Plantactinospora sp. BC1: one gene and its partner. The protein of the gene in region 2 interacts with the protein of the main gene of each other region in a pairwise test. Links are inferred from orthologs where the notes say so. Each region holds a gene or a part of one and is shown on either strand. Other genes may lie near its edges.

The links. The genes of interacting proteins can lie anywhere in the genome.
Region 1: the proteins of eno (region 2) and rpe interact in binary tests that used the Escherichia coli proteins (3 or more experiments, as listed by UniProt). The link is inferred for Plantactinospora sp. BC1 from one-to-one orthologs.

What each region holds. Positions count from the first base shown.
Region 1 is NZ_CP028158.1:5,291,138-5,295,572, forward strand. What follows is about bases 949-3,754. They hold rpe (ribulose-phosphate 3-epimerase), read right to left. Parts: upstream 2,789-3,754; coding sequence 2,108-2,788; downstream 949-2,107. Other genes in these bases: C6361_RS23085 (response regulator), read right to left, coding at 1,104-2,111; C6361_RS23095 (xanthine dehydrogenase family protein molybdopterin-binding subunit), read right to left, coding at 2,827-3,754. Also shown: bifunctional diaminohydroxyphosphoribosylaminopyrimidine deaminase/5-amino-6-(5-phosphoribosylamino)uracil reductase RibD, read right to left, coding at 1-683; more of C6361_RS23095, read right to left, coding at 3,755-4,435. UniProt on the Escherichia coli protein: Catalyzes the reversible epimerization of D-ribulose 5-phosphate to D-xylulose 5-phosphate.
Region 2 is NZ_CP028158.1:7,604,987-7,609,477, reverse strand. Bases 741-3,602 are described here. They hold eno (phosphopyruvate hydratase), read right to left. Parts: upstream 2,883-3,602; coding sequence 1,599-2,882; downstream 741-1,598. Other genes in these bases: C6361_RS33370 (hypothetical protein), read left to right, coding at 3,117-3,602; C6361_RS33380 (septum formation initiator family protein), read right to left, coding at 888-1,565; C6361_RS33385 (DUF501 domain-containing protein), read right to left, coding at 741-891. In the rest of the region: C6361_RS33390 (amino-acid N-acetyltransferase), read right to left, coding at 1-283; more of C6361_RS33385, read right to left, coding at 280-740; more of C6361_RS33370, read left to right, coding at 3,603-3,833. UniProt on the Escherichia coli protein: Catalyzes the reversible conversion of 2-phosphoglycerate (2-PG) into phosphoenolpyruvate (PEP). It is essential for the degradation of carbohydrates via glycolysis.

The DNA.
Region 1 (4,435 bases), 2.3 Mb from region 2 along the record:
TCCACCACCACCCGCAGCGGCTGCCGGATCGCCAGGGTGCCGTCGCGCAGGTTCCGGGCGGTCAGTCTCGGGTCGTCGGCGAGCACGGTGCCGACCCCGGCGATCACCGCGTCGACGGTGCCGCGCAGCGCGTGCACGTCGATCCGGGCCGCCTCGGACGTGATCCACATGCTGGTGCCGTCCGCCGCCGCGATCCGGCCGTCCAGGGTCGCCGCGTACTTCCAGATCAGGTACGGCCTCCTCCGGCGTACCGCGGTCAGCCAGGCCAGGTTGCCGGCCTCCGCCTCGGCGGCGCGTACCCCGACCTCGACCTCGACCCCGGCCGCCCGCAGCCGCTCGATCCCGCCCGTGGCGATCGGGTTCGGATCGGGCACCCCGACCACCACCCGGCGGACCCCGGCCGAGATCAGCGCCCCGCTGCACGGCCCGGTACGCCCGGTGTGGTCGCAGGGTTCCAGGGTCACCACGGCGGTACCGCCCCGGGCCCGCTCGCCGGCCTGGGCCAGCGCGACGATCTCGGCGTGCGGACCACCGGCGTACGCGTGGAAGCCCTCGCCGACGATCTCGCCGTTCGGATCGAGCAGCACGCAGCCGACCAGGGGATTGGGACTCGTCGTGCCAAGGCCGCGGGCCGCCAGCGCGATCGCCCGGCGCATCGCCTCGTCGGCGGAGACGCCCCCCATGCCGTTCCCTCTCCCTCGCCCGTCGTCGTAGCGCGCGGGCGGGAGCGGGAGGGGCACCGGCCGGTGGCCGGGCGTGCGGCGGCGGAGCATGGGGGCGACGGCAGGCGCCGACCCCGGCGGACCACGGGTCGGCGCACACGCACCGGCCAGCGGACCCATCCGTCCCGCGCGCTGTCTCCCATCCGGACTGTCTGGGCGCGGAAACTGCCCGCCCCCAACCGTCGGCCCTGGGTTCTCACCAGGTCCACCGGGCGGCCGAGGCCGACCGGGTCGCGGGCTTACCGGGCTTGCGCCCGGATCACCGCCGGTTCGGAATTACACCGAGTCCCGCCAGCGCGTGGTGGGTACGGATCGAGTGTGACACGGAACCGGGGCCGTCGGACCGGTGAGGCGATCCACCTCACAACAACGTGACCGCCGTCACTTCGCCCCGCGGCGCCGCTCCCCCGCGTCGGCGGCCGGTGCCCCCGGGGTACGCCGCCGGTCCATCGCCACGTACGAGCCGGGCTGGCTCTTGGCCACCGTCTTCATCTCGGAGGCGGCGGCGATCACCTCCAGCGGGTCGGTGAACCGGCGCTCCGGCACCGACAGCGACACCCCGATGGAGAGGGTGACCAGGTGGGCCCGCTGGATGTTGCCGCGCCGGTCCTTCAGCTCGACGTAACCGCGCTTGGCGTCCTCCGGGTCGTAGAGCTCGTCGGCGGTCTTCTCGAAGTCGACCACGGCCCGCTCGGTCAGCGGTCGGACCTGCTCGGGGGCGCAGACGATCACGAAGTCGTCGCCGCCGATGTGCCCGAGGAAGGCCGGCGGCAGCCCGACCGAGACCACCGCCCGGTGCAGGCTGCGGGCCAGCGCGCTGATGAACTCGTCGCCGCGGACGAAGCCGTACCGGTCGTTGACGCTCTTGAACCGGTCGATGTCGATGTAGCCGACCGCGTAGTCGACGCCGCTGCGTACCCGGTCGCCGATCTCCCGGCGGACCCGGGTGTTGCCGGGCAGCCCGGTCAGCGGGGAGACCTCGCGGAACTCCTTGTTGCGGCGCAGCGTGGAACTGATCCGGGCGATCAACTCGGCGGTGTCGAAGGGCTTGACCAGGTAGTCGTCGGCACCGGCGGTGAGCCCGTGCACCTTGTCCACGGTCAGGCCCTTGGCGGTGAGCATGATCACCGGCAGCGCCGAGGTCATCGGGTTGGCCCGCAGCCGCCGGGTCAGCTCCAGCCCGTCGATCCGGGGCATCCGCAGGTCGACCACGGCCAGGTCGGGCCGGCGCCGCTCGATCACCTCGAGCGCCTCCTGACCGTCGCCGGCCTGCACCACGTCGAAGCCGTGCAGCTTGAGGTTGAACGAGACGAACCGGACGATGTCCTCGTCGTCGTCGACCACCAGGATCAGGTCGGGCCGCTCCTCGGCGACCCCGTCGACGCTCACGGGGCGGCGACGGCGCGCTCGGCGAGCCGCCGTAGCTGGGTCACCGCCGCGGCCGGGTCGGCCGCGCCGTAGACGGCGGTGCCGGCGACGAAGGCGTCCGCGCCGGCCGCCGCCGCCTGCTCGATGGTGTCGGCCGCGATGCCGCCGTCCACCTCGATCCGCAGTTCGAGGTGGCCCGCGTCGGCGTGCCGGCGGGCGGTCCGGACCTTGTCGAGCAGTTCGGGGATGAACCGCTGCCCCCCGAAACCCGCCTTGATAGTCATGATCAGCAATGTATCGAAGCTGGGCAGCAGGTCAAGGTACGGTTCGATCGGAGTGTCCCGGTCGATCGCCAGCCCGGCCTTCGCCCCCGCCGAGCGGAGGTCCTTGGCCAGCGAGACCGGGTTGTCACAGGCCTCGGCGTGGAACGTCACGTTGTACGCCCCGGCGTCGGCGTAGCTCGGCGCCCAGCGCCGCGGATCGTCGATCATCAGGTGTACGTCGAACGGCAGCGCGGTCGCGGCCAGCAGGCTCTGCACCACCGGCAGCCCGATGGTCAGGTTCGGCACGAAGTGGTTGTCCATCACATCGACGTGCAGCCAGTCCGCCGTGGACTCCACCGCCTGCACCTCGTCGGCGAGCCGGGCGAAGTCTGCGGCGAGGATGCTGGGCGCGACGATCGGCGCTGGTACGGTCACCGCGCCAGTGTACGAATGCCGGGCACACCCCGCGCCCGTCACCCTCGGATCGTGGCGGCACCGGAGAAGAACCGGTCCGGGGTGATCGGCAGGTCGCGTACGCGTACCCCGGTGGCATGGTGCACGGCGTTGGCGATCGCCGCGGCGGTACCGACGATGCCCAGCTCGCCGATGCCCTTCGAGCCCATCGGATTGACGTACGGGTCCTCCTCGACCAGCGTGTGCACCTCCACGCAGCCGACGTCGGCGTTGGTCGCGATGTGGTACTCGGCGAGGTCGTGGTTGACCACGTGACCGAAGCGCGGATCGACCACGCACTGCTCGTGCAGCGCCATCGACAGTCCCATCGTCATCCCGCCGAGCAGTTGGGAACGGCCCGTCTTCGGGTTGATGATCCGGCCGGCGGCGAAGACGCCGAGCATCCGGGGCACGCGTACCTCGCCGGTCGCCTCGTGCACCCGGGCCTCGACGAACTGCGCGCCGAAGGCGTACATCGAGAAGCGTTCCCGGTCCGGGTTCTCCGGCATGTCGGCGCTGGCCTCGATGCCGTGCGGCGGCGGGTCGGCGTGCTCGGCCGCCACCCGGGCCCGGAGCCGGCGTGCGGCCTCGACCACCGTGCTGCCCCACGACGTCATCCCGGACGAGCCACCGGCGGACATCGCCGCCGGCAGGTCCGTGTCACCGATCCGCAGCACGACCCGGTCGACCGGTACGGCCAGCGCGTCGGCCGCGATCTGGGTCAGCGAGGTCCAGGTGCCGGTGCCGAGGTCGGCGGCGCCGATCGAGACGAGGTACCGGCCGTCCGGCTCCATCCGGATCGTCGCCGACGAGCCGGGCAGCTGATAGACCGGGTACATCGAGGAGGCCACCCCGGTGCCGACCAGCCAGCCACCGGCGGCCCGCCGGACCCCGGGAGTCGGGTCCCGGCCGGCCCAGCCGAACCGGCGGGCGCCCTCGCGCAGGCAGGCCACCAGGTTGCGGCTGGAGAACGGCCGGTCCAGCTCGGGATCGCGCGGCGGTTCGTTGGCGATCCGGAACTCGACCGGATCCTGCCCGCAGGCGATCGCCATCTCGTCCATCGCCGACTCCAGCGCGTACATCCCGGGGGTCTTGCCCGGGGCGCGCATGATCGTCGGTACCGGCACGTCGAGCCGGACCATCCGGTGCGTGGTACTGCGGTGCGGCGCCGCGTACATCACCCGGGTCGGCGTGGCGGTCTGCTCGGCGAACTCCTTGTGCCGCGCGGTCTGCTGCACCACCTCGTGGCCGATCGCGACCAGCCGGCCGTCCGGCCCGGCACCGAGCCGGATCCGCTGCACCGACGGGGTCCGGTAGCCGACCTGGGAGAACATCTGCTGCCGGGTGAGTGCGAGCTTCACCGGACGGCCGGGTACGGCGAACGCGGCCAGCACCGCGAGCACCACGTCCGGATGGGTGTGCAGCTTGCCGCCGAACGCGCCGCCGACGTGTGGCGAGATCACCCGGATCCGCTCCAGGTCGAGTCCGAAGAGCGTCGCCAGCGACCTGCGCAGCCCGTGCACCCCCTGGCTGCCGACGTGCAGGGTGAGCCGGTCGTCGACCCACTGGGCGATGGTGGAGTGCGGCTCCAACTGGGCGTGCTGATACCAGGCCGTGGTGTAGGTGGCG
Region 2 (4,491 bases):
GGTGCACCGCCACCGTCCGGATCTCGGCCAGGTCCTCCCACATCACGTGCAGCGCACCGCAGCCGACGACCGTGTCGTCCGCCGGGTCGACCGCGACCCAGAACTCCTGGACGTCCTCGTAGAGCGTGACGGTGGCCTTGCTGAGCAGCCGCCGCTCCGGGCTGTAGGTGTCGATCAGGTCGCGGATTCCGCGTACGTCGGCGGTCCGGGCCCGCCGGATGATCAACTCGGCCGGAGCCGGAGCCGGAGCCGGAGCCGGAGCCGGAGCGTCGTCGCCGGTCATGCGGCGGGCTCTCCCGACCGGGCCGATCCGACCGGCTCGACGCAGGGGCCGGCGGCCCACCACTGTTCGAGCAGTTCGAGCACCTCGTCGCCGAACGGGTTGACGCCGGGGCCGGCGGCCAGCGCGTGCCCGAGGTGCACGTGCAGGCACTTCACCCGGCCCGGCATGCCGCCGGCCGAGATGCCGTCGATCTCCGGCACGGTGCCGATCGCCTCCCGCCGGGCGAGATAGTCCCGGTGCGCCGCCAGATAGCGCTCGGCCAGCTCCGGGTCGGCACCGAGCCGCTCCTGCATCTCGCGCATCAGCCCGGCGGACTCCAACCGGCTGCACCCGGCCACCGCGCGCGGGCAGGTCAGATAGAAGAGGGTCGGAAAGGGGGTGCCGTCGGCGAGCCGTGGGGTGGTCTCCACCACGTCCGGCTGGCCGCACGGACAGCGGTGCGCCACCGCCCGGGTGCCGCGCGGGGTCCGGCCGAGCTGGGCGGCGACGGCCGCCAGGTCCGCGTCGGTGGCCGGCTCCCGCACCGGTGCCGGCACGCCGGCCGCCGCCGGCTTCGCGCCGGCCCGACCCGCCGCATCGGGTACGCCGACCGGGTCGGAACCGCTCACCGGGCCGCCTTGTCCGGCTCGTTGGCGGCCTGCACGCTGCCCCAGAGGGTGTCGTACCAGGGCTCCGGGGCCCGTTCGGTCGCGTTGGGGTCGATCCCGGCGTCCCGGGCGGCGCCCTTGGGGTCGGTGAGCACCACGTACGGCGTGTCGCCGGGCACCACCATGTAGAAGCGCTCCCTCGCCTGGATCTTGACGTATTCCGGGTCGTCCCAGAGCGCCGCCTCCTCGGTCAGGTCACCGATGAGTTCCCGCTGCGCCTGCTGGGCCGCCTCGATCCGGGCGATGTCGGCCTGCTGGTTGAGATAGACCCGCACCGGATAGGTGTAGGCCAGCGCGAGCGCCACCAGCACCCCGGCGAGTACGGTCGCCCGGCCGGTGTAGCGCCGGGGATGCTGGGCGTACGTCCGCTTCACCGCGCGGGCGGCGACGGTCCGGCGGGCCGCCGCGGGCCGGCTGCCCGAGCGGGCGCCGTCCGCGCCCCGGCCGGCGCCGGAGGCCCGGGTCGAACCGGTGGCCCGGGTGGCTCCGGGGGAGCGGGCCTGGCCCTGTCGTGGCTCGGCCCGGGAGCCCGGCTCCCGACCCGAGGCGCGACCGGTCCGGGACGTCCCGGACCGGCCGGCACGATCCGGCCGTCGAGCCGGGCCCTGCCCGCTCGGCGTACGGCGTTGCGTCATCGCCGTCGCACCCCTCCCCCGAAGGCTGACCCGTCAGTTGGAACGGTAACGCGGAAAGGCGCCGGTGCCGGCGTACCGCGCCGCGTCGGCCAGCTCCTCCTCGATCCGCAGCAGCTGGTTGTATTTCGCCACCCGGTCGGAGCGGGCCGGCGCACCGGTCTTGATCTGGCCACAGCCGGTCGCCACCGCCAGGTCGGCGATGGTGGTGTCCTCGGTCTCGCCGGAGCGGTGGCTCATCATGCACTTGAAGCCGGCCCGGTGCGCCATGTCGACCGCCTCGAACGTCTCGGTCAGCGAACCGATCTGGTTCACCTTGACCAGTACGGCGTTCGCGGTCCGCTCCGCGATGCCCCGGGCGATCCGCTGCGGGTTGGTGACGAAGAGGTCGTCACCGACGATCTGGACCCGGTCGCCGAGCGCGGCGGTCAGCCCGGCCCAGCCGGACCAGTCGTCCTCGGAGAGCGGGTCCTCGATGGAGACGATCGGGTACTCGTCGGCCAGCTTGTGGTAGTAGGCGGTCATCTCGTCCGCCGTCTTGGTGCTGCCCTCGAAGGTGTAGACCCCGTCGTCGAAGAACTCGGTGGCGGCGACGTCGAGCGCGAAGACGATGTCGGTGCCGAGCCGGTAGCCGGCCTTCTCGACCGCCTCGGCGATCAGGTCGAGCGCGGTGGAGTTGGTCGGCAGGTCGGGGGCGAAGCCGCCCTCGTCGCCGAGGCCGGTGGCCAGGCCCTTCTTCTTCAGCACGGACTTGAGCGCGTGGTAGACCTCGGCGCCCGAGCGCAGCGCCTCGCGGAACGAGGGCGCGCCGATCGGGGCGATCATGAACTCCTGCACGTCGACGTTGGAGTCGGCGTGCGCGCCACCGTTGAGGATGTTCATCATCGGCACCGGCAGCAGGTGCGCGTGCGGGCCGCCCAGGTAGCGGAAGAGGCTCAGCTCGGCGCTGTTCGCCGCCGCCTTGGCCACCGCCAGCGAGACCCCGAGGATGGCGTTGGCGCCCAGCTCGGACTTGGTGTCGGTGCCGTCGATGTCGAGCATCTTCTGGTCGATCAGCCGCTGCTCGCTGGCCTCGTAGCCGACGAGCTGGTCGACGATCCGGTCCTCGATGTTGGCGACGGCCTTCTCCACGCCCTTGCCGTTGTAGCGGTCGGAGTCACCGTCGCGCAGCTCGATCGCCTCGAAGGCTCCGGTCGACGCGCCGGACGGCACCGCGGCGCGGGCGACAGTACCGTCGTCCAGCCCGACCTCGACCTCGACGGTCGGGTTGCCGCGCGAGTCGAGAATCTCCCGGGCGACGATTCCCTCGATGGTGGCCACTGTCCTGCTCCTCAAAATCGAAGTCTGTCCATCGATAGCCGATGGCGGTCCGTCCCCGTCGCGGCGGTGCGGCGCAGGCTCCCGCAGGCAGCCTATCGGTCCGGCCCGGGGCTTCGGGCGCTGCCTCCGGGCCCGGCCGCCCGGGCGCGGGACCGTCCGACATTTGCGGAGATCCTTCACAGTACGTGGGAACCGGTTTGCGCGCGCTTGACCCGATCGTGAAGGCTGTGGGCCATGCCGGCTGTGTCGATCTCACTCCGGGTACTCGCGGGGGCGATCATTTCCGTACTGGCGGTCTCCGGGTGCCAGACCCTGGACGACGCCGGGCGGGTGATCGGCCGGGCAGACCTGGTCAACGACCTGGCCGCCCGACTGGACCGCGCCAACGAGCTGACCTACTCGGCGGACTACCAGCTCCCGGGCGGCCGGAGCGCCTCCATCGCGCAGTCGCAGGACCCGTTGCGCGCGGCGTACACCTATCCGGGTGGCAAGCTGACGGTCACCACCGACGCGACCACGGCCTGCGACACCAGCACGAAGAAGCCGACCTGCACCCTCACCGCACCGCCGGCCGCGAACGCCAAGCCGTCGGTCACCGTCTTCGCCGACATGAACAAGCGCGGCCTGGTCAGCCCGCCGGTGGTGGTCGGCCTGCTCACCGCCGCCGCGCTCGACCCGGACGCGACGATCCGGCAGTACGACACCACGGTCGCCGGGCGGCACGCCACCTGTGTCGAGGTCGACCAGCTCAGCGACGCCCCGGCGGCCGGTTTCGACGCCTGCATCACCAGCGAGGGCGCGTTGGGCAGCTTCACCGGTACGGTCGACGGCACCGACCTGGAGGTGGCGCTGAGCCGCTACCGCGACGCGGTGGAGAGCAGCGCGTTCGACCTGCCCGCCGGTGCCGGACTGGTCGACCGGCGGGCCAATGCGGGGCAACCGAGCGCCTGACCCTCAGGCCAGGTCGTATTCGTCCAGGCCGAGCAGGGCCGGCAGGTGCCGCGGCGCCGGGGAGCCGTGCGCCAGCATCGCGTCGTGCCACTGCCGGACCGGCACCCCGGCCGGCCGGCGCGCGGCGATCCCGGCGACCTGGTGGTAGCCGACGAAATAGGTGGAGAGCTGGGTCGAGGTGAGCAGGGCCCGGCGCCACTTGCCGGCCGCCTCGCCCTCCTCCTGGAAGCCCCGCCCGGTCATCAGCTCCAGCGCGTCGGACTCGGACAGCTCCTCGCAGTGCGTCAACTGGTCGAGGATGGCGTTGATGGTCATCCGGAGCTGCATCTTGAGCTGCTGCAACCGCACCGCCAGGCCGCCGAAACCCCGCTCGACCATCGCCTCCTCGGCGTAGACCGCCCAGCCCTCGATGAACGTCCCCGAGTGGCCGAGCGCGCGGGCCCGGCTGCTGCCCCGGTAACGGCGGGCGTGCGCCAGCTGGAGGAAGTGCCCCGGCACCGCCTCGTGCACGGTCAGGTTGCGGATCATGTGGTCGTTGTACTCCCGGAAGAACGACTCCACCCGGGCCGCCGACCAGTCCGCCGGGGTCGGCGCGATGCAGTAGTACGTCGGCACCGCCGCCGGCTCCAGCGGACCCGGCGCGTCGCAGTAGGCGACC